2 regions of the Clostridium sp. DJ247 genome follow, and region 1 is predicted to be linked to the other one. Evidence: predicted binding sites of a transcription regulator. Region 1 holds the regulator's gene; the other holds the start of a gene.
What was found. The regulator Rex, encoded in region 1, represses fermentation and respiration genes when NADH is low (regulators of the CRP and FNR family bind a similar motif). The targets are predictions, from matches to a motif close to ATTGTTAANNNNTTAACAAT.

Region 1 (11,637 bases):
AGGAGCTAGAAATGTATGTTGAATATATGGACCAGCAATAACACCTACTAAGATAAGAGCCATACCAATAACTGTAGCCTCAGCTATTCTACCTGGTCTTATAAATTTAAGATATATACCAATGAAAATAGCAACAGGAATTGTAAATCCAACGGTAAATGTTCCCCAAGGGCTGTTGTAAAGTGAGTTAACAATTGGTAATCCAAGCCCTGCCATTGTTATAATTAGTATAAATAGAACTGCGATGGATGTAATAAAGCCCATTCTTTCACCAAGATTTGTCCTCGCAATTTCAGCGATGGATTGGCCATCATGTCTAACTGAAGCTAGTAATACAACTATATCGTGGACAGCACCAGCAAATACGCCTCCGATTAGTATCCAAAGAGCTCCAGGTAAGTAACCAAACTGGGCTGCTAAAACAGGTCCAATTAGTGGGCCCGCACCAGCTATAGCTGCAAAGTGATGTCCTAGTAATACCCACTTGTTAGTAGGTACATAATCACGACCATCTTCATGTATCTTTGAAGGGACTGCCCTAGTTTCATCAAGAGCTAATACTTTTGCTGCTATAAAGGCACCATAAAATCTGTAACCTAGAACTAATATTAATGCACCTACAATTACCAGTACAATAGAATTCATTTATAATTCCTCCTTTTAAGTAAATTTGGTGAAACCTTAAAGTACATATTTAATAAAGTAAATGATTATTTTTAAACTGGTTAACCGTTTATAATACAATAATATTATTTGTTTTCTGAATTTAGTATAATATTTGGCTGAATGGGTGGAATTTAACAGTAAACAGTAAAAATTCAACTTTGTTTGACAGTAATGTTATAAAATTATTTAAATATTTTTATTTTGTTATATAATATATAAGGAAAGAATATTTTAAAATAAGAATACAAAAAATTTTTAAACATGAATAATAATATTAAAGAACTTTATTCATGGTTTAATGGAACATATAAACTAGTAATGAATAATAGAAAATTAAAATGGTTGCTTGGAATTTAGATTAAATTTTATTCAGTAGGAGGAATAATGATATTATGGTAAGCTTATTTACAGATAGGCTATTAATCTACGTTGACAAAATTGATGAACAGCACGAAAAAATATTTAAAGTTGTAGAAAAGCTTCAAAAAGCATGTTCTAGTCAAGGTAATAAGGAAGAATTAATAGAGCTATTTAATGTTTTGAAGATTTATATGAAAGAACATTTTGAAGAAGAGGAAAGGTATATGGTTCAATACGCATATCCTCATTATGGAGAGCACAAGGAAAACCATAATATATTCGCCAGAAAAATGAGTGTGTTAGAAAAAACAGTTAGTCTGGATTATATATCCCTTGCTAAGATAGTTGAAATTAATGAATTTATTTCAGAAGGCTTTATTACACATATTTCTGACGTGGATAGTAAGCTTGGAGAGTATTTACAGGATAAACTGTAATGGAGATACTAGCAATTGTTTAATTGACATCTATATTATTAACGTTTAATATGGATATATAATGAAATCTAAGAAACTTTTTAAGTAAAAGAATATAAATCAAAATTATATTCTAATAGATTGTTAAATGGTGGTGATACCATGAAAAAGGTTCTTATTGTTAACGATTGTAAATTTGAAAGTGTTATCATGAAGGATTTCTTAATGGACTCAGGCTATAATGCGGATACTGCTAACGAGTATGACGTATTAAATAAGATAAGTTTATTCCAACCAGACATAATAATAGCAAATCTAATCATGAAAAACACTAGAGGCCATGAACTTATAGAAAAAATAAAAATAAAAAATCCTGAAATAGTATGTTTACTTTCCTCATGTGATCCTATAAAACTTCGAGATTTTACCCAAAATAGAGTTGATGAAGTTATACATACTCCCGTAGATAAATCACATTTGATAGAAGCAATAAATAGGGCCTTACATAAACATGAAAAAGTCATTTTAAACGAAAAGAATACAGACCAAATTTTTAGAAACTTAGATTTCAAAAGATTTAATTACATAGAAAATAGTAAAGAACATAATAAAGAAAACAATAGAGAAGACAATAAAGAAATTAATGATAGAGAAATTAAATTTGCATTTTGTCCATATTGTGGACATAAGCTAGATGCTAAAGATAACGGTTTTGCATTTTGCCCATATTGTGGACAAAGGTTAAGCAACTAACAGTAGGGATATAAATTAAGTAAAGCTATGAATTAAAAATATAGGGTCATAGCGCGAAACTTAAATTATACGCAGGGATATGTTGCAAAAACTGAAAGCACATTTAAAAATTTTTTTATCAGTCTTAGTGAAGTGTTTTAGACTGATAAAAAATTTTTAACGTGCTGAAGTTTGGCAACGTATCCGGTCGTATGATTTAAGTTTCTACCGCGAGTCCCCCTATACACTTTTTAATACATAGCTTCCTTACACTAAGCTTTCCCATTCTTCATAAAGAGAATCTATTTTGTTTTGGGCATCCAGTAATTGTTTGTTTACTTCACCACTTTTTTCAGGACTTGAATAAACTTCTTCTAAACAAAGTTGACCTTGAAGCTCCACAAGAAGTTCTTCTAAAGTTGAAATTTCACTCTCTATGCTTTTAATTCTTATCTTTTTATCTTTTTCTGCCTTTTCTAATTCTTTCTTTTTCTTCTTTTCATTCTGAATTTGTGTTTTAGTTCTTCCTAAGTTTTCTTCTTCTTGTTGGAATCTTAGTGGGTTTTGTTTTTTATCTATATAATAAGAGTAATTTCCTAAATATTCTTTCATGCCATCAGCATTAAGTTCATAAATTTTCTGTACAACTTTATTTAAGAAGTATCTATCATGCGATATGACAAGGACAGTACCATCATATCCTAAAATAGCCTCTTCTAAAGCTTCACGTGACATTATATCAAGATGATTTGTTGGTTCATCAAGTAATAAAAAATTAGATTTAGAAAGCATGAGCTTTAGTAGATTAATTCTACATTTTTCCCCACCACTTAAAGATGATATGCTTTTGAATACGTCATCTCCTGTAAATAAAAATGCCGCTAATGCATTTCTAACTTCAGTAGTAGTAAGCTCTGGAAAATGATCCCAAACTTCATCAATAACTGTCTTACTATCATTTAAGTTGGATTGCTCTTGATCATAGTAACCTATAAATACATTTTTTCCTAATACGGATATGCCTGTATCAGGATTTAACTCATCCATAATTATTCTAAATAAAGATGTTTTACCTCTTCCATTTTCTCCTATAAGAGCAGTTTTGTCTCCTCTCTTTATATCTAATTCTACATTAGTAAATAACTTCTTTTCACCAAAGCTTTTACTTAAGTTTTCAATGTGGAGAACGTCGTTACCACTCTTTATTTGAGTTTCAAATACTACATTTCTTATTTTATTTTCCTTGTCTGGAGCTGATATTCTTTCAATCTTATCTAAAGCTTTTTGCCTACTTTCAGCAGCTTTTATACTTTTTTCTCTATTAAAGGATCTATATCTCTCTATTATTTCCTCTTGTCGTTTTATTTCAGCTTGTTGTAGGGTAAAGGCTTTTAATTGTATCTCATAATTTTTTTCTTTTAAATCCAAATAGGTAGTGTAGTTCCCATTGTAGCAGTTCACATGTCCGTTAATAAGTTCAAAGGTTTTATTAGTAACTGCATCTAAGAAATATCTGTCATGTGAAATTAGTATAATGGTGCCTTTGTATGCATTTAAATATTCTTCTAACCATTCTATAGCATCCAAGTCTAAGTGATTTGTAGGCTCATCTAGTAGTAATATTTCAGGTTTAATTAAAAGAAGCTTACAAAGGGCAACCCTAGTTTTTTGTCCGCCGCTTAATATTTCTATAGGTTTATCAAAATATTCTTCAGTAAATCCTAAGCCTTTAAGGACCTTACTTATTTCAGCTTTATAAGTATATCCTCCGCGATTAGTATATAATTCTGAATAAGTTGTATAATCTTTTATAATTTTATTGTGATATTCCTCTTTGGAGGAATCATAAGGTTCATTCATTAGAAGCTCTAACTTATTAAGTCTATTTTCAATTTCAAGTAAGTCTTTAAATACAGAAAGCAGCTCTTTATGAATTGTATTTGAAGAATCCAAAGATAAATGCTGAGATAAGTATCCTATAGTCCTACCTTTATCGATAAAAAGTTCTCCTGAATCATAATCGCATTGATTAGTAAGTATTTTAAAAAGTGTAGATTTACCAGCTCCATTAGGGCCTATAAGTCCAACTTTTTCACCATCATTTATATTAAAGGTTATGCTTTCTAATATAACATCTATTCCATAACTTTTGTGTATATCTTTACAACCTAAGACTATCATTGTTTCACCTTCCTTAATCATATAATATTGTACTATGAATAAAGAATTTTTTATAGAGTTATTTAATAAATTAAAACAATTGAAGAGGGTTTACAGTGAAGAGGCTTATATAATATATAAGAAGAATAATAAAAATAGTATTAATCACATAAAATATAGTTAAATAATAGTATAAAAAAAAACATAAAATTATCATTGAAGGATTTTATATACAGAAAACTATAACATTTTACAATGAATATAAAATTAATGTATAATATTATCATATAATACTAAATAAGAGGTGCGGTATGGATAAGAAAAAAAATATATCAATGGCTGTAATAAAAAGATTGCCTAAATATCATAGATATTTAAATGAATTAATGAAGAATGATGTAGATAGAATATCATCAAAGGAATTAAGCGAAAAAATAGGTTTTACGGCTTCACAAATAAGACAAGACTTAAATTGCTTTGGTGATTTCGGACAACAAGGTTATGGATATAATGTAAATGAGTTATATAACCAAATAAAAAATATTTTAGGTCTTACAAAAACATATAAAACAATATTAGTGGGTGCAGGGAACATAGGGCAGGCTATAGCAAACTATACAGAATTTGAAAAGTTTGGATTCGAGGTAAAGTCCATATTTGATATAAATCCCAAAATAATAGGAATTACTATAAGGGGAATAGAAATAAAAGATATAGACTACTTAAGTGATTATGTAAAGGAAAATCCTACGGATATAGGAATAATATGTGTTCCAAACAACAATGCTCAAAAGGTATGTGATATTTTAACTAAAAACGGCGTTAAAGGTATATGGAATTTTGCACCAGTGGATTTAGTGGTGCCTGAAGATGTTAAAGTTGAGAATGTTCATTTGAGTGACAGTTTGTTAACACTAAGTTGTCTATTGAATGACATAGAATAATAAACTACATTTAGATAAAAAATAAAAATCTATGTAATCAGCTAATAAGTATTTAAATATTAAGTATTTGTTAGCTTTTTAAGATAAATTGGAAGAAATTGGAATTGAAGTATATGATTTACAGGTATATAATAATAATTGAAGTACAAAACTTCAATTATTTTTTTGTATTTGTTATAATATTAACAATTTTTTGTTAACGTTGTAGCAGCTAATTAAATAATAGTTCATGGGGGAGGATAATATGGAATTTAAAAACATAACCCTTGAAAAGGAAGGAAAGATTTCCTTAATAACAATTAATAGACCTAAGGCACTTAATGCATTGAATTCAGAAACTTTAAAAGAGCTAGGTTATGCAATTGATAACATAGCTGAAGATAAGGAAGTACTGGCAGTAGTGCTGACAGGAGCTGGTAAAGCTTTTGTTGCAGGGGCAGATATAACTGAAATGAAGTATCTTAACACCGTTGGCGGAAGAAGTTTTGGAATATTAGGAAACAAAGTTTTTAGAAAGTTAGAAAATTTAGAAAAACCAGTTATAGCAGCAGTTAATGGATTTGCTTTAGGTGGTGGATGTGAAATATCAATGGCTTGTGACATAAGAATAGCTTCAGCAAAAGCTAAATTTGGTCAGCCAGAAGTTGGTCTTGGAATAACTCCTGGATTTGGAGGAACTCAAAGATTACCAAGACTTGTTGGTGAAGGTATGGCAAAAGAACTTATATACTCAGGAAAAATAATAGATGCTCAGGAAGCTTTAAGAATAGGACTTGTTAACAGAGTTGTTGAACCAGAACAATTACTAGATGAAGCAAAAGCTTTAGCAAATACCATAGCAGCACAAGCACCAATAGCTGTAACACTTTCAAAAGCAGCTATAAGCAAAGGAGTGCAAACTGATATAAATACTGCTTTATCATATGAATCAGAAGTATTTGGAGAATGTTTCGCAACAGAAGATCAAAAAGAAGGTATGACAGCTTTTGTAGAAAAAAGAGATAAAAACTTTAAAAATAGATAGGAGGTAACAATAAATGGACTTTACATTGACAAAGGAACAACAATTAGTACAACAGATGGTAAGAGAATTTGCTGAAAGTGAAGTTAAACCATTAGCGGCAGAAATAGATGAAACAGAAAGATTTCCATTAGAAACAGTAGAAAAGATGGCCAAGTATGGCATGATGGGTATTCCATTTTCTAAAGAATACGGTGGAGCAGGTGGAGATACTCTTTCATATATATTAGCAGTGGAAGAGCTATCAAAGGTTTGTGGTACTACAGGAGTTATACTTTCAGCTCATACTTCTCTGTGTGCTTCATTAATAAGTCAGTTCGGTACTCCAGAACAAAAAGAAAAATATTTAATACCACTTGCAAAGGGTGAAAAAATAGGAGCATTTGGTTTAACAGAACCGAATGCAGGAACAGATGCTGCAGGACAACAAACTGTAGCTGTTCTTGAGGGAGACCATTATGTAATAAATGGTTCAAAAATATTCATAACAAATGGTGGGGTTGCTGATATATTTGTTATATTTGCAATGACTGACAGAAGCAAAGGAACAAGAGGAATAACAGGTTTCATAATTGAAAAAGGCTTCAAGGGCTTCTCCGTTGGAAAAGTCGAAAATAAATTAGGAATAAGAGCATCTTCAACAACAGAACTTATATTTGAGGACATGATAGTTCCAGCTGAAAACATGATTGGAAAAGAAGGAAAGGGCTTTGGTATAGCAATGAAAACTCTTGATGGAGGAAGAATTGGTATAGCAGCTCAAGCTTTAGGTATAGCAGAAGGTGCCTTCGATGAAGCTAAAGCATACATGAAAGAAAGAAAACAATTTGGAAGATCATTAGACAAGTTCCAAGGCTTATCTTGGATGATGGCGGATATGGACGTGGCTATTGAATCTGCTAGATATTTAGTATACAAAGCTGCGTGGCTTAAAGATCAAGGACTTCCTTACACTGTAGAAGCTGCTAGAGCAAAACTTCATGCTGCAAATGTAGCAATGGATGTAACAACCAAAGCAGTTCAGTTATTCGGTGGATACGGGTATACAAAGGATTACCCAGTAGAAAGAATGATGAGGGATGCTAAGATAACTGAAATCTACGAGGGAACTTCACAGGTTCAAAAACTGGTTATTTCGGGAAACATTTTCAAATAATAAGGAGGATTTAGAACAATGAATATAGTTGTTTGTTTAAAACAAGTTCCAGATACAACTGAAGTTAGAATAGATCCGAAAACAGGAACTCTTATAAGAGAAGGTGTTCCATCAATAATAAATCCAGATGATAAAAATGCATTAGAAGAAGCATTAGTATTAAAAGAAAATACAGGTGCTAAGGTTACTGTATTAAGTATGGGACCTCCGCAAGCAGAAGCAGCTTTGAGAGAAGCTATAGCTATGGGAGCTGATGAAGCAATTCTTATAACAGACAGAGCCTTTGCAGGAGCTGATACTCTAGCTACTTCAAATGCACTAGCAGGAGCACTAAGAAAATTAGACTATGATATAGTGTTTGCAGGAAGACAGGCTATAGATGGAGATACTGCTCAAGTTGGACCTGAAATAGCTGAACATTTAGGAATTCCTCAAATTACTTATGTAGAAAAAGTGGATATTGATGGAGATTCATTAAAGGTTAGGAGAGCATGGGAAGACGGGTATGAAGTGATAAGCGTAAAAACACCAGTTCTTTTAACAGCAATAAAAGAATTAAATCAACCAAGATATATGCACATAGCTAACATATTTGAAACCTTTAAGAAAGAAGTAAAGATATGGAGCACAGCTGATATAGATGTAGATAAATCTCTTCTAGGACTTGCTGGATCACCAACTAAAGTTAAGAAATCATCAACTAAGGAAGCTAAAGGACAAGGAGAATTAGTTAACCAGCCACCAAAGGAAGCAGCAGCATATGCAGCTCAAAAATTAAAAGAGAAACACTACATCTAATATTAGGAGGGAATTATAATGAATATAGCAGATTACAAAGGTGTATGGGTATTTGCTGAACAAAGAGACGGACAACTACAAAAAGTTTCACTAGAATTACTAGGAAAAGGCAGAGAGCTTGCAGATAAACTAGGAGTAGAATTAACAGCACTTCTTCTAGGAAGTGATGTAGATGATATAGCAAAAGAATTAGTAGCTTATGGAGCTGATAAAGTAATATATGCAGACAGCCCATTATTAAAGCATTTTACAACAGACGGATATACAAAGGTTGTATGTGATATAGCAAATCAAGTAAAACCAGAAATAATATTAGTAGGAGCTTCCTTCATAGGAAGAGACTTAGGTCCAAGAATAGCAGCTAGACTTGCTACAGGACTTACTGCGGACTGTACATCTCTTGATATAGATCCAGAAAACAAAAATTTGCTTGCAACAAGACCGGCATTTGGTGGAAATCTAATGGCCACAATAGTATGTGCAGATCATAGACCACAAATGTCCACAGTAAGACCAGGAGTATTCGAAAAATTAGCTAAGAATGAAACTAGAGAAGGTGAAATCCAAAAGGTAGCTGCTAAGATAACTGATACAGATATAAGAACAAAAGTAGTTGAGGTAGTTAAAGTAGCTAAAGATGTTCTAGATATAGGAGAAGCTAAGGTACTTGTAGCAGGGGGAAGAGGTGTCGGAAGTAAAGAAGGCTTCAATACATTAAAGGAACTTGCAGAAGTACTTGATGGAACAGTAGCAGGATCAAGAGCTGCTATAGAGAATGGATGGTTAGAAAAGGATTATCAAGTTGGTCAAACAGGTAAAACAGTTAGACCAAATTTATATGTAGCTTGTGGTATATCAGGAGCAATACAGCATTTAGCTGGCATGCAGGATAGTGATTATATCATAGCTATAAACAAGGATGCAGAGGCTCCAATTATGAAAGCTGCTGACCTTGCTTTAGTTGGAGATTATAAGAAAATAGTTCCTGAACTTATAGCTCAAATTAAAGAATTGAGTAGATAGCAAATGTAAAGAGCTAAAGCAGAAACTTAACTTATACTCCGGAATATATTATGATACTTCGTCATGTTAAATATTTTTAATTAGTCTAAAGCTCGAATTTGAGAAAAAGCTAAGAACTTTGATAAACTCGTACCTCAAACATATCTAAAGTTCTAAGATTTTTCTCAAATTCTCCCTAAGACTAATAAAAAAATATTTAAATGTGACTTCAGTATTCATAATATATTCCTACGTATAAGTTAAGTTTCAAGCTTAAAACTCTATACAATAATAAAAAGGTAAAATAATAAATAAATTATATAAAATAGGGGGAATATCTCGTATGAAAAAAGTATGTGTTCTTGGAGCAGGCACAATGGGAGCTGGAATAGCTCAGGCTTTTGCAGCTAAAGGATATGAGGTAGTATTAAGGGATATTAAGGAAGAATTTGTTGAGAGAGGACTTATAGGCATAAAGAAAGGTCTTTCAAAATTAGTAGCTAAAGCAAAAATTACTCAAGAAGATGCAGATGCTCTTGTGGCTAGAATAACAGCAACAACTGACTTAAATTTAGCAGCTGATTGCGATTTGATAGTTGAAGCAGCAGTAGAGAATATGGAAATAAAGAAGCAGATATTTAGGGAACTTGATAAGATATGCAAGGCGGAGACTATACTTGCATCAAATACATCATCACTTTCAATAACTGAAGTTGCAGCTGCTACCAATAGACCGGATAAAGTTATTGGCATGCACTTCTTTAACCCAGCTCCAGTTATGAAGCTTATAGAAATAATAAGAGGAATGGCTACTTCACAAGAAACTTTTGATATGATCAAAGAGTTATCTTTAGCTATAGGTAAAGATCCTGTTGAAGTTGCAGAAGCTCCGGGCTTTGTTGTAAATAGAATATTGATACCAATGATTAATGAAGGTGTTGGAATATTAGGAGAAGGAATAGCTACTGCAGAAGATATAGATAAGGCTATGCAGCTTGGTGCTAATCATCCAATGGGACCTCTAGCTTTAGGAGATCTTATAGGATTAGATGTATGTTTAGCTATAATGGATGTTCTATATAAAGAAACTGGAGATACAAAATATAGAGCACATTCATTATTAAGAAAATATGTAAGAGCTGGATGGCTTGGAAGAAAGACTGGAAAGGGATTCCACAATTACGCAAAATAACACAAAAAACCATTGAGATATTCTCAATGGTTTTTTTATATATATCGACAAATTTATCATTTTGATATATAATTTTTGAAATATAATTTTTGAAATATAATTTTTGAAATATCTAATATATTATGAAACTCTAGTATGTTATAATTTAGGTTGAAGTATAAAGTTATTTATTTTAAAACATATTTTACAGGGGGTAACAAAATGTACAAAATACTTGCAAAGAGAATCTTGGCACCTAATATATTTCTAATGGATATAGAAGCACCGAGAGTAGCCAAGTCATGTGTGCCAGGACAATTTATTATAGTTAAGATGGATGAAAAAGGTGAAAGAATACCTCTTACAATCTGTGATTATGATGGGGCAAAAGGAACAGTAACTATAGTATTTCAAACCTTAGGTGGGTCAACTAAGAAGATGGCTTCATATGAAGTTGGAGATTTTTTTACTGATTTTGTAGGACCACTAGGACAACCTTCAGATTTGGTACATGAGGATATAGAAGAATTAAAGAAGAAAAATATAGTTTTTATTGCTGGTGGTGTTGGAACAGCGCCGGTTTATCCACAAGTTAAATGGCTTCATGAAAACGGAGTTAAAGTAGATGTTATTGTAGGCTGCAAGTCAAAGGAACATCTATTGCTTGAAGATGAGATGAAAAATGTATCTAAAAATTTATATGTTGCCACTGATGATGGAAGTTATGGATATAAAGGATTAGTTACAGACGTTCTAAAGAATCTTATAGATAACGAAGGAAAGAAATATGACCACGTAGTTGCGATAGGACCAATGATTATGATGAAATTTGTAGCTAAACTTACTAAGGAATATGGCATAAAGACTATAGTAAGTTTAAATCCAATAATGGTTGATGGAACAGGAATGTGCGGAGCTTGCAGAGTTACAGTAGGTGGAGAAGTAAAATTTGCCTGTGTTGATGGTCCAGAATTTGATGGACATTTAGTAGAGTTTGATGAAGCAATGAGAAGACAAGCTATGTACAAGAGCGAAGAAGGAAGAGAAATTCTTAAGGACGAAGAAGGAGAAACTCATCATAGAAAAGGCTGTGGCTGTGGAGGTAATGAATAATGGATAGAATGAAAAGAACACCAATAAGAGAACAAGATCCAAAGGAAAGAGCTATAAACTTTGAGGAAGTTTGTTTAGGTTATACTAAAGAAGAAGCT
Region 2 (11,637 bases), on a different contig from region 1:
TAGTGCATAGCAATCCTGTCATTTGTGATTGCATATCTGTAGGAAACCCAGGGTAAGGCATGGTTTTGATATCTATTGGCCTTAGGTCCTTAGCTCCATCAACCAATATGCTGCTTCCTTCTGACTTAATTTCCACACCAGCTTCTGTTAATTTAGCAATTATAGGCTTTAAATGTTCTTCATCAGCACCATTAATTTTTATTTTACTTCTAGTTATAGCTGCAGCGATCATAAATGTTCCAGCTTCTATTCTATCGTATATGGGTTTATGTGTAGTACCTTTTAGGGTTTTTACTCCAATTATTCTAATGGTATCTGTACCAGCCCCTACAATATTTGCTCCCATGTTATTCAAGAATCTTCCTAAATCCTCAATTTCTGGCTCTTCGGCGGCATTTTCTATAATAGTCTCTCCTTCTGCCATGACAGCTGCCATCATAATATTTTCAGTTGCACCTACTGAAGGAAAATCTAAGTATATCTTGCTTCCCATTAATTTTCTTGCTTGAGCCTCTACATATCCATGACCAACATTTACTTCGGCACCTAAAGCACTAAATCCCTTCAAATGTAAATCTATAGGCCTGGTTCCAATATTACATCCCCCAGGTAGTGATAATTTAAACTTTCCAAATCTTGATATCATTGGCCCCATAATTAAAAATGATGCTCTCATCTTTTTTACTAATTCATTAGAAGCATCACAATCTTTTACGTTAGAAGCTCCTATCACAATTTTATTTGTCTCTTCATCTATATTTATATCTGCTGAAATACTCCTAAGCACATCACTTATAACAAATACATCTTCTAGCATAGGTGCTGAATCAATAATGCACTTATCTCCACTTAATATACTTGCTGCTATGATTGGTAAAATAGCATTTTTAGCAGTACTTATGTTAACCTCTCCATTTAACTGAGCTCCTCCTCTAACCACTATTTTATCCATAATTATCCTCCATTCTACAATTGTTAATATGTTACACTTATCTCAGGTGTCCCAATGATTATATAGCTTCCTGAAGAATATCTGCATACTGCATAATTAAAATCCATGGGTTTGCCATTATTTTGCATAGCATTATACTGTCTTGTATATGCTGTAGTGCTATATCCATTTTCAAGCTTTATAGTATTAATGTTCGATGCTCTATAGTTTTTTAATATTTCTAAAACTTCGTTATTATATAAATTAATATCATCTTCAAGAAGTTTTGCTTTTAAATAAAGAAAAATCATATCATTGGTTTTTATCTCAGGTATACATTGTTTCAACATATCTTTAAGTTCATTTAAATTGTTATCATTATCCTTCTTTGTTATGTTTATAGTAACAACATTATGATTTTCATATTGAATTATTTCTATGTACCCATTTATATAATTTTTCCCAAATTCCACACAATAAACCTTGTTATTTTTTAATACAGTGCTATTCCATCCATCATAAAGTCCTAAACCTCTAATGAAATTATCAACAATTTTTTCTTTATCACTATCAGTTGTGAATACTTCTTTAATTCCATATTCTACTGTGCTACTATTAGTTTTTCTTAATATTTCATTAAACAAATCGCCTTTTTTTTCTGCTCTAGAAGGATCTCCTAGTAAAAATAACAAACATAATATTAATAAGATAGTTATAGTAATCATATTTTTTCTCATATTGTTTGCTCCTATAGTTATCCTATAGGGGCTTGTCACCCCCTCTTTTTCTTCTATCTGAATTATGGACAACTATAATAGTAAATATTCAATTATTTCTATTCTTTATAATTTTAATAACTTTTTTAATACCAATCTTATAAAACTTAAAATAAATTCTAAGTTTCAATTCCAGGTAAGATTTGTCTTAATTACTGATATATTATCAATATATAAAAATACATGATAAAATGTGCAACTATTTTATACTATAATTAAGTCATCTAAAAAAAACAAAAAACACGAAGCCATTGTTTCGTGTTTTTTGTTTACTTTAATATAGTATTAAATTATTTTAATCTTATTCTAGCTATAGCTCTAGCTAATGCTAGCTCTGCTCTTTTTGCATCGATTTTATCTTTATTTTTTAGTCTTTCTTCAGCTCTATCTTTTGCTTCTTCAGCTCTTCTTATGTCAATTTCTTCTGGCCACTCAGCAGCATCAACTATCATTGCTACTTCTGTTTTTGTAACTTTAATTATACCAGTTGATGTAAAAGCAGTTTTTTCACTTCCATCTTCTAACTTAAATCTTGTACCTGCTGGTGCTAATAAACCTACAAATGGACTATGCTGTGGAAGTATTCCTATACCGCCACTTATAGTTTTTGTATTTACCTCAGATACTTCTCCAGTATAAAAAGTTTTTTCAGGAGTTAGTATGCTAAGTTTCATTTTAGATGACATACAAAATCACTCCTTTTAGCTTTCCATCATAGATTTAGCTTTTTCTCTTACTTCTTCTATTGTACCAGTAAATAGGAATGCTGCTTCAGGTAGATCATCACATTTACCTTCAAGTATTTCTCTAAATCCTCTTATTGTATCTTTTATAGTTACAAACTTACCCTGCATACCAGTAAACTGTTCTGCAACACTAAATGGTTGAGATAAAAATCTCTGCACTCTTCTTGCTCTGTTAACTACTGCCCTATCTTCTTCACCTAACTCATCTACACCTAAAATTGCTATTATATCTTGAAGTTCACTATATCTTTCAAGAATATGCTTTACTTTAGTTGCAACTTCATAATGCTCTGCACCTACGATATTAGGATCAAGTATTCTTGAAGTTGACTCAAGTGGGCTAACAGCAGGATAGATACCAAGCTCTGATATAGATCTTGATAAAACTGTTGTAGCGTCAAGGTGAGTAAATGTTGTAGCCGGAGCTGGGTCTGTTAAGTCATCTGCAGGAACATAAACTGCCTGAACAGATGTTATAGAACCTTGTTTTGTAGAAGTTATTCTTTCTTGTAACGCACCCATTTCAGTAGCTAGAGTTGGCTGATAACCAACGGCACTAGGTATTCTTCCAAGCAAAGCTGAAACCTCTGAACCAGCCTGTGTAAATCTAAATATATTATCTATAAATAGAAGCACATCCTGACCTTCATCTCTAAATTTTTCTGCCATAGTAAGACCTGTCAACGCAACTCTCATTCTAGCTCCAGGTGGTTCGTTCATTTGACCGAATACCAATGCAGTCTTATCTATAACTCCTGACTCTTTCATTTCATAATAAAGGTCATTACCTTCTCTTGTTCTTTCTCCAACACCTGTGAATACAGATAATCCACCGTGTTCTTTTGCTATATTATTAATAAGTTCTTGAATAAGAACTGTTTTACCAACGCCTGCTCCACCAAATAGACCTATTTTACCACCTTTTTGATAAGGTGCAAGTAAATCTATAACTTTTATTCCTGTTTCAAACATTTCAGGTTGCACTGACTGTTCTTCGAAACTAGGTGCTGCCCTATGTATAGGATATACTTCTTCAACCTTAAAATCTCCTGCTTCATCAATTGTCTGACCTAATACATTAAATAGACGTCCTAATACAGGCTTTCCAACAGGAACTGAAATTGGTTTTCCAGTATCAACTGCTTCAGCTCCTCTTCTTAAGCCATCAGTTGCTTCCATAGATATAGCTCTAACTATATCATCACCTATGTGTTGTTCAACTTCAGCTATAAGTTTTTTGTCTCCCATATTTATTTCTATTGAATTATATATATTAGGAAGGCTTTCACTATCGAATTTTATATCTATAACAGGTCCTATTACCTGAACAACTTTACCAATATGTCCTGGCATAAGTTTCCCTCCTTACTTTTGAGCCTCTGCTCCTCCAACTATTTCAGTTATCTCTTGAGTTATTGCACTCTGTCTTATTCTATTATACTTTAAATTTAAACTATCTAATAAATCATTAGCATTCTTAGTAGAGCTATCCATAGCAGTCATTCTAGAAGACTGCTCACTTGCTTTTGAATTCAATAAGAAATTAAATATTTGAGCTTTCAAGTGTATGTTAACTGTACCATCTAATAATTCATTAGCACTAGGTTCAAATTCTCCGAGACCGCCACTTCTCTTTTCAGAAGTTAATGGTAACACTTTTTCATCTACAATAGATTGTTTTACAGTTGATATAAACTTAGTATAAACTACATGAATTTCGCCAACTTCACCATTCTTATAAAGACTTAAAGCATGCTCTGCTATTGTTTTAGCTTCTTTTAATGTAGGTTCATCAGGAATATCAACGTATTCTGCTACTGTATCATAATGCAATCTTCTGAAATACGCTCTTCCTTTTTGTCCTACAGACATTATAAGTGAATTACTTTTATCACTTGCTATCTTATCTACAGCTGCAGATACAATTGCTGCATTAAAGCCTCCACAAAGTCCAGAATCAGAGGTTATTGTTATATATAATTTTTTATTGCTACCATTTCCATTTACATATATACTTTTTCCTTCTACACCTTGAACGATACTTTTTATAGTATCTTCAAAGGAATTGTAATAACCTTCATTTGACTCTAGATTTTTTCTGCACTTTCTTAATTTAGAGGTGGCAATAAGTCCCATGGCGTTTGTTATTTTTTTAGTATTAGTTACAGACTTAATTCTTCTTTTTATCGCAATAAGTCCTGCTGCCATACTTCACCTCCCGCATAGAAAACTATGCCTCCGCTAAAAATACTTTTTTATATTCATCAATTGCTTTATTAAGATTCTTTTTAAGCTCATCATCTAGTACCTTTTTTGTAAGTATTGTTTCACCTATCTCTTTATGATGAGTATCCATATACTCTAAGAAGCCTTTTTCAAATTCTTTTATCTTAGCTACACTAATATCCATTAAGTGATTTTCAACACCAGCATAAATTATCATTATTTGCTTTTCTACAGACATTGGCTCATATTGATCTTGCTTAAATATTTCAAGTAATCTTTTACCTTTTTCAAGTCTTCTCTTTGACTCTTTATCAAGATCTGAACCGAACTGTGCAAAAGCAGCTAGTTCTCTATACTGTGCAAGTTCAAGTCTAAGTGTTCCTGAAACCTGCTTCATTGCTTTAATTTGAGCACTACCACCAACTCTTGAAACTGATATCCCTGAGTTAACTGCTGGTCTTTGTCCTGCATGGAAAAGTTCTGATTCAAGGAAGATCTGCCCATCTGTTATTGATATAACGTTTGTTGGTATGTATGCCGTAACATCCCCTGCAAGTGTTTCTATTATAGGAAGAGCTGTAATTGATCCCCCACCTAATTTATCAGAAAGCTTAGCTGCTCTTTCAAGAAGTCTTGAGTGTAAATAGAATACATCTCCCGGGAAAGCTTCTCTTGCAGGTGGTCTTCTAAGTAACAATGACATTGTTCTATAAGCAACTGCGTGTTTAGTTAAATCATCATATACTATTAATACATCTTTTCCTTGATCCATAAAGTATTCTCCAACAGTTACTCCTGAATATGGAGCAAGATATTGAAGCGGAGCTGTATCAGATGCAGTTGATGATACAATGATTGTATAATCCATAGCTCCCTTTTGAGTAAGTGTATTGTATATGTGAGCCACTGTAGATTGTTTTTGTCCTATAGCTACATATATACAGATAACATCTTTTCCCTTTTGGTTTATTATAGTGTCAAGAGCAATAGCAGTTTTACCAGTCTGTCTGTCTCCTATAATAAGCTCTCTTTGACCTCTTCCAATAGGAATCATTGAGTCAATTGCTTTTATACCAGTTTGAAGTGGCTCATTTACTGACTTTCTTTCTATAACACCATGTGCTATAACTTCAGCTGGTCTATATTCCGCAGCTTTTATTGGTCCTTTTCCATCAATTGGCTGTCCTAAAGCATTTATAACTCTACCAATCATCTCTTCGCCAACTGGTACTTCAACTACTCTACCAGTACTTTTAACTACGTCGCCTTCTTTTATGCCATTTTCACTACCAAGTAAAACACAACCTACGTTATCCTGCTCTAGATTCATGACCATCCCCAATACATTATTGGGAAATTCAAGAAGTTCTCCAGACATACAGTTCTCTAAGCCATATACTCTGGCAATACCATCACCTACTTGAATTATAGTACCTGAATCTACAGCTTCTACCTTATTTTCATAACCTTCAATTTGTTTTTTAATTATTGAGGTTATTTCTTCAGGTTTTATGTTCATAAGGTCACCTCTATCCTCTTATAAGCATTAATTTTTTCATTTCTTCTATCTTGTTTTTAATTGTTCCATCAATAACGTCGTCGCCTACTCTAACATAAACACCACCTAAGATGCTTTCATCAATACTTTCTTGTAAAATTATTGATTTTTTATACTTATTCTGTAGTTTATTAATTAGAGAAGTTCTTTCGCTATCATTTAAAGGAATAACTGTTTTTACAATTGCTATAGCCTCATTATTATTCTCCAAACGAACCTTATCAATTTGAAGAATAATTCCGTTAAGTTCATTAATTCTATTTTTTTCTATAAGTATCAGCAAAAAAGAGAGTAACTCGTTATCAATTTGGCCCTCAAAAATGCTCTTAAATACTTCTTTTTTTCTAGAAGTACTTATTTTAGGATGATTTATTATTTGACTTAATTCTTCGCTACTTTTTATTAAATTCGCAATTTCTTTTAAGTCATTTATATAATCATCTATCTTATTTTTAGCTGAGGCTACTGAATATAATGCAACAGCATATCTTCTATCTAAATATACATGCATATTAGATACCCACCTTAGCTATAAATTCTTCAATAAGTCTTCTATGTTCTTGTTCATTTATAGATTTTTCTAGAGCTTTTGAGGACAAGACTACAGCAAGATCAACCACTTTAGTTCTAAGTTCATCTTCTGCCTTTTCTTTTTCTCTTTCAATCTCTTTTTTTGCTCTTTCAACTATAAGTTCAGCCTCATTTGAAGCTTCCTTTTTAATTTCTTCTGATACTTTTTCAGCTTTTTCTTTATAACTTTCTACTATGTTTTTGCCTTGTATTTTTGAGTTTTCTAAGTTTTTCTCATTTTCTAATCTTAACGTTTCAGCCTTTGCTCTATCATCATTTGCTTTATCTATTGTTTCCTGTACTTCATTTTGTCTTTTCTCAATTACAGTATTAACTTTATTGAAAAAGAAATGTCTCAAAATAAAATATAATATTCCAAAGTTTATTATAGTTATAATAACTGTAGTAATATTTATCTCCATTTCGAACTTCAATCCTCCCCTCTCTATATGTGCAAACTGGTGAGGTGACTAATTTAAATTAAACTTTAAACACCAAAATAATAGCTATTAATAAACTATAAATAGCAGTTACTTCTGACAAAGCTGCACTTACGAAGAATGTACTTAATATTTTACCACTTGCTTCAGGCTGTCTTGAAACTCCTTCAACTGCCTTACCTGCAGCTGTACCAACTCCTATACCTCCACCTAAACATCCTATTGCAGCTAAACCTGCACCTATTGCTGCCATACCTGATATAAATGATTGTGCGTCTAAGTTCATAATAAAAATCCTCCTTCATAATAAATAATTGTTAGTGTTCAGCTATAATTTTTATATTCATCATTGTTAACATAACAAACACTACCATTTGTATAGATCCATCAAATAAATCGAAGAAAGCATGTAGCGGGATAGGTATTAGCAATTGGCTAAACCATGCTATATGACTCAATCCTTCATACACCATTTCAAGAACTACGGCACCTGCTGTAATATTACCAAATAGTCGTAGACTTAGTGAAACTGGAAGAACTAATCTTTCTACGATATTAAGTGGCAATAACGGTACTACCGGTTGAGCATAAGCGGTTAAATAATGCTTAACTCCAACCTTTTTTATTGCATTAACTTGTACTAACACGAAAGTTATTAACGCCAGCCCAACTGTAACACTTAGGTCTTCCGTTGGTGCCTTTACTGCCACTAATGGAGTAAAATTCATAATCAAAATAAAAATTGCAAGAGTTCCTATATATGGAACATATACCATATATTGTGCCCCCATATTATCCCTGACTAGATTTCTTACTGTTTCAAAAAATATTTCAACAGCACTTTGCTTCTTATCAGGTACCTTTTTTAAATTGCTTGTAAAAATTTTAGCCAAAATGGCCAGAAAAACAATAATAATCCATTGTACAATAATACTAGAGGTTATGCCTATTTCGAATGCCCCTAGATTTATTGTGAACAATGGTTCAAATCCCTCCACTTCATCACATCCTTTCTTAATTATTCTTAATTATTCTTAATAACTGAATATATATATACCCCAATTAAATGAGAAGTATATCCAAATAAATATGCTACGACACTATACTTATTATACTTAAAAACAACATAGCCTATTCCTGCAGCAAATATAACTCTTGTAATAAAATTTAAAATATATAAAGATGCTGATGAATTTTTGAATTTTTGAAACACTACTTCACCTATTAGACCATTAATAATAAAATTTATTATTGCTATCAATGTCCCAAGCAATACAAAAATTCCATAGTTTTTCATTATTAGTTGTGTAGAGATAAAAAATATAATACCAATGATTAAGTTAATCACAGATACCTTTTTTATCATATCTAAAACATCTTTATTCATTTAAATTCCTCCACTTAGAAGTTTAATAATAAGATTATATCTCTAAAAAATACAATATAAAAGTTTAATTTTTCACTAAAATGTTTATTATTCTTAAATTTAGTCAATTTATATGATATTTCGTCATGATTACTCACGAAATCTATATATTATAAAAAATTATTTCATTATCTGTTAATAATTCATTAAGCCATTTAATTGTTTTACTATAATGAAAATTCTTAAAATTATAAAGTTACTATTTTAACCCTTTTTAGGTTACTTTCATTTAGTTATTAATTATATAACATATGTATAAAAAGCGAACAATTTATATTATGAAACTTTTCAGCCTAAATAAAAACAGACACTTTAGATGAAAGTGTCTGTTTTATTTAAATAGTTATCTGAAATTTATCTTTCAATTATTATAGCTGTTCCCATTCCTCCGCCTATGCATAGAGTTGCTAGTCCCTTCTTAGCATCTCTTTTTTCCATTTCATAAAGTAATGTAGTTAATATTCTTGCTCCAGAACATCCAACTGGATGACCAAGAGCAATAGCTCCACCGTTTACATTAACCTTACTCATATCAAAATTTAAATCTTTTGCAACAGCTAAACTTTGAGCTGCAAATGCTTCATTTGCTTCTATTAAATCTATATCTTCTATTGATAAATTAGCTACTTCTAAGGCCTTTTTGGTTGCATGGAATGGACCATATCCCATTATTGCTGGATCTAATCCTTTTGAACCATAGGAAACTATTTTAGCCATTGGTTTAAGTCCAAGTTCAGCTGCCTTTTCAGAACTCATAATAACTATAGCAGCTGCTCCATCATTGATTCCTGAAGCATTTCCAGCAGTTACCGTTCCATCTTTCTTGAATGCTGGCTTTAACTTTGCCATACCTTCTAAGGTAGCTTCAAACCTTGGGAATTCATCAGTATCAAAAACTACTTCACCTTTTTTGGTCTTTATTACTACAGGAACTATTTCATTCTTAAATTTACCTTCTTTTATAGCTGCCTCTGCTTTATTCTGTGATGCAACCGCAAATTCATCTTGTACTTCTCTTGTTAAATTCCATTTTTCCGCTATGTTTTCTGCAGTTATTCCCATATGATATCCTTGGAATGCATCAGTAAGTGCATCGTTTACCATAGTATCTACTATAGCACCATTTCCCATTCTTTGTCCCCATCTTGTTGTTGGAAGTATATATGGTGCTGACGACATGTTCTCCATTCCTCCGGCTACAATTACATCAGCATCTCCAGCTTTTATCATTTGTGCTGCCAAGCTAACTGCTCTTAGTCCAGAACCACAGACTTTGTTTAAAGTAAATCCTGGTATTTCTTCTGGTAATCCTGCTTTTATTATAGATTGTCTAGTAACATTTTGTCCAAGACCCGCTTGTACTACATTTCCCATTATAACTTCATCAACTAACTCTGGTTTAACATTAGCCCTGTTAAGTGCTTCCTTAATAACTATGGCTCCTAATTCTGCTGCTGGAACATCCTTTAAAGTTCCACCAAACTTTCCAATAGCTGTTCTAACGGCGCTTATGATAACTGCCTCTTTCATAAAAAAGCCTCCCCAATGCTTATTTAAACTATTTATGGAATATTTTACTTAATTTTCCATTTCAAATTAATTATACTCCTTAACCATATTATTATCAATATTTTTGTTAAAAAAAATACAAACTATTTTTTAGGAAAAAAAACCCTATGCTAAGCATAGGGTTTTTGAACAATCTGAGTTAGAAGTGTAATCTCTAACTAAATTCTTTAAAGTTATTTTTTTCAATTCCAAAGTATTGTAATATAGATGCTGTTATTCTTTTTGAAGCTTTTCCATCACCGTAAGGATTTATTGCTCTACTCATTTTATCGTATTCCCATTTATTATTTATCAATTCGTCAGCAGACATAACTATAGTATGTATATCAGTACCAACAAGTTTTACTGTACCAGATTCAACAGCTTCGGGTCTTTCTGTTACATCTCTTAATACAAGAACAGGTTTTCCTAAATGAGGTGCTTCTTCTTGAAGTCCTCCGGAATCAGTCATAACCATATAGCACTTGTTCATCAAATTATGAGTATCTTTTGTATCTAAAGGTGGTAATAGATGTACTCTTTCAATGCCACCTAGGATTTTATACACAACATCTCGCACAACTGGATTTAAATGAACAAGATATACTAACTCAACTTCATGATTTTTTTCAACTATAGCTTTTAATGCACTGCATATGTTTTCTATTCCTTCTCCCCAATTTTCTCTCCTGTGAGCTGTTACCATTATAACTTTCTTGCTATCATAATCAATGTTATTCAGTTCATTATTATTAAATGTATAACCGTCGTCTACTGTAAATTCCATAGCGTCTATTACTGTATTTCCTGTAACAAATATTTGTTTTTCATTAATTCCTTCTTTTAGAAGATTAGCTTTAGAACCATTTGTTGGTGCAAAGTGTATGTCAGCTATAGCACCAGTAAGTTTTCTATTCATCTCCTCTGGAAAAGGAAAATATTTATCATAAGTTCTAAGACCAGCTTCTACATGACCAACATTTATTTTTTGGTAAAAAGCAGCTAAAGCACCAGCAAAAGTTGTTGTAGTATCTCCATGAACGAGAACTAAATTAGGTTTTTCTTGTTGAAATATTTCCTCTAAGCCTTCTATTACTCTAGTTGTTATACCTGTTAGACTTTGTCTATTCTTCATTATGTTTAAGTCAAAGTCTGGTTTTATATTAAAGAGTTCTAATACCTGATCTAACATTTCTCTATGTTGTGCTGTAACACAAACCTTATTTTCTATCTTTTCATTCTTCTCTAATTCTTTTACCAAAGGTGCCATTTTTATTGCCTCAGGTCTTGTGCCAAAAATAGTAATAACCTTAATTCTATCCATATATATTACCTCCACTCTTACTACACAAATAAACTATATTTGCTATAGATTACTCATATACTAAGCAATTAAATTTATACCATGGTTAACTA

Region 2: the regulator Rex is predicted to act here: its motif matches at 10,306-10,325, upstream of HGI79_RS05920 (acetyl-CoA C-acetyltransferase).

Annotation. Positions count from the first base shown of each region.
Region 1 is NZ_JABAIW010000011.1:4,518-16,154, forward strand. It holds gene HGI79_RS06285 (carbon starvation protein A) at 1-645, opposite strand, end outside; gene HGI79_RS06290 (bacteriohemerythrin) at 1,059-1,463, shown strand; gene HGI79_RS06295 (response regulator) at 1,605-2,195, shown strand; gene abc-f (ribosomal protection-like ABC-F family protein) at 2,442-4,355, opposite strand; gene HGI79_RS06305 (redox-sensing transcriptional repressor Rex) at 4,646-5,278, shown strand; gene HGI79_RS06310 (short-chain-enoyl-CoA hydratase) at 5,523-6,302, shown strand; gene HGI79_RS06315 (acyl-CoA dehydrogenase) at 6,316-7,455, shown strand; gene HGI79_RS06320 (electron transfer flavoprotein subunit beta/FixA family protein) at 7,474-8,253, shown strand; gene HGI79_RS06325 (electron transfer flavoprotein subunit alpha/FixB family protein) at 8,272-9,276, shown strand; gene HGI79_RS06330 (3-hydroxybutyryl-CoA dehydrogenase) at 9,599-10,447, shown strand; gene HGI79_RS06335 (sulfide/dihydroorotate dehydrogenase-like FAD/NAD-binding protein) at 10,649-11,539, shown strand; gene gltA (NADPH-dependent glutamate synthase) at 11,539-11,637, shown strand, end outside.
Region 2 is NZ_JABAIW010000010.1:6,208-17,844, forward strand. It holds gene murA (UDP-N-acetylglucosamine 1-carboxyvinyltransferase) at 1-952, opposite strand, end outside; gene HGI79_RS05870 (YwmB family TATA-box binding protein) at 976-1,668, opposite strand; gene HGI79_RS05875 (F0F1 ATP synthase subunit epsilon) at 1,998-2,393, opposite strand; gene atpD (F0F1 ATP synthase subunit beta) at 2,409-3,806, opposite strand; gene atpG (ATP synthase F1 subunit gamma) at 3,819-4,661, opposite strand; gene atpA (F0F1 ATP synthase subunit alpha) at 4,684-6,198, opposite strand; gene HGI79_RS05895 (F0F1 ATP synthase subunit delta) at 6,209-6,748, opposite strand; gene HGI79_RS05900 (F0F1 ATP synthase subunit B) at 6,750-7,229, opposite strand; gene atpE (ATP synthase F0 subunit C) at 7,288-7,533, opposite strand; gene HGI79_RS05910 (F0F1 ATP synthase subunit A) at 7,565-8,245, opposite strand; gene HGI79_RS05915 (ATP synthase subunit I) at 8,272-8,634, opposite strand; gene HGI79_RS05920 (acetyl-CoA C-acetyltransferase) at 9,028-10,203, opposite strand; gene wecB (non-hydrolyzing UDP-N-acetylglucosamine 2-epimerase) at 10,397-11,545, opposite strand.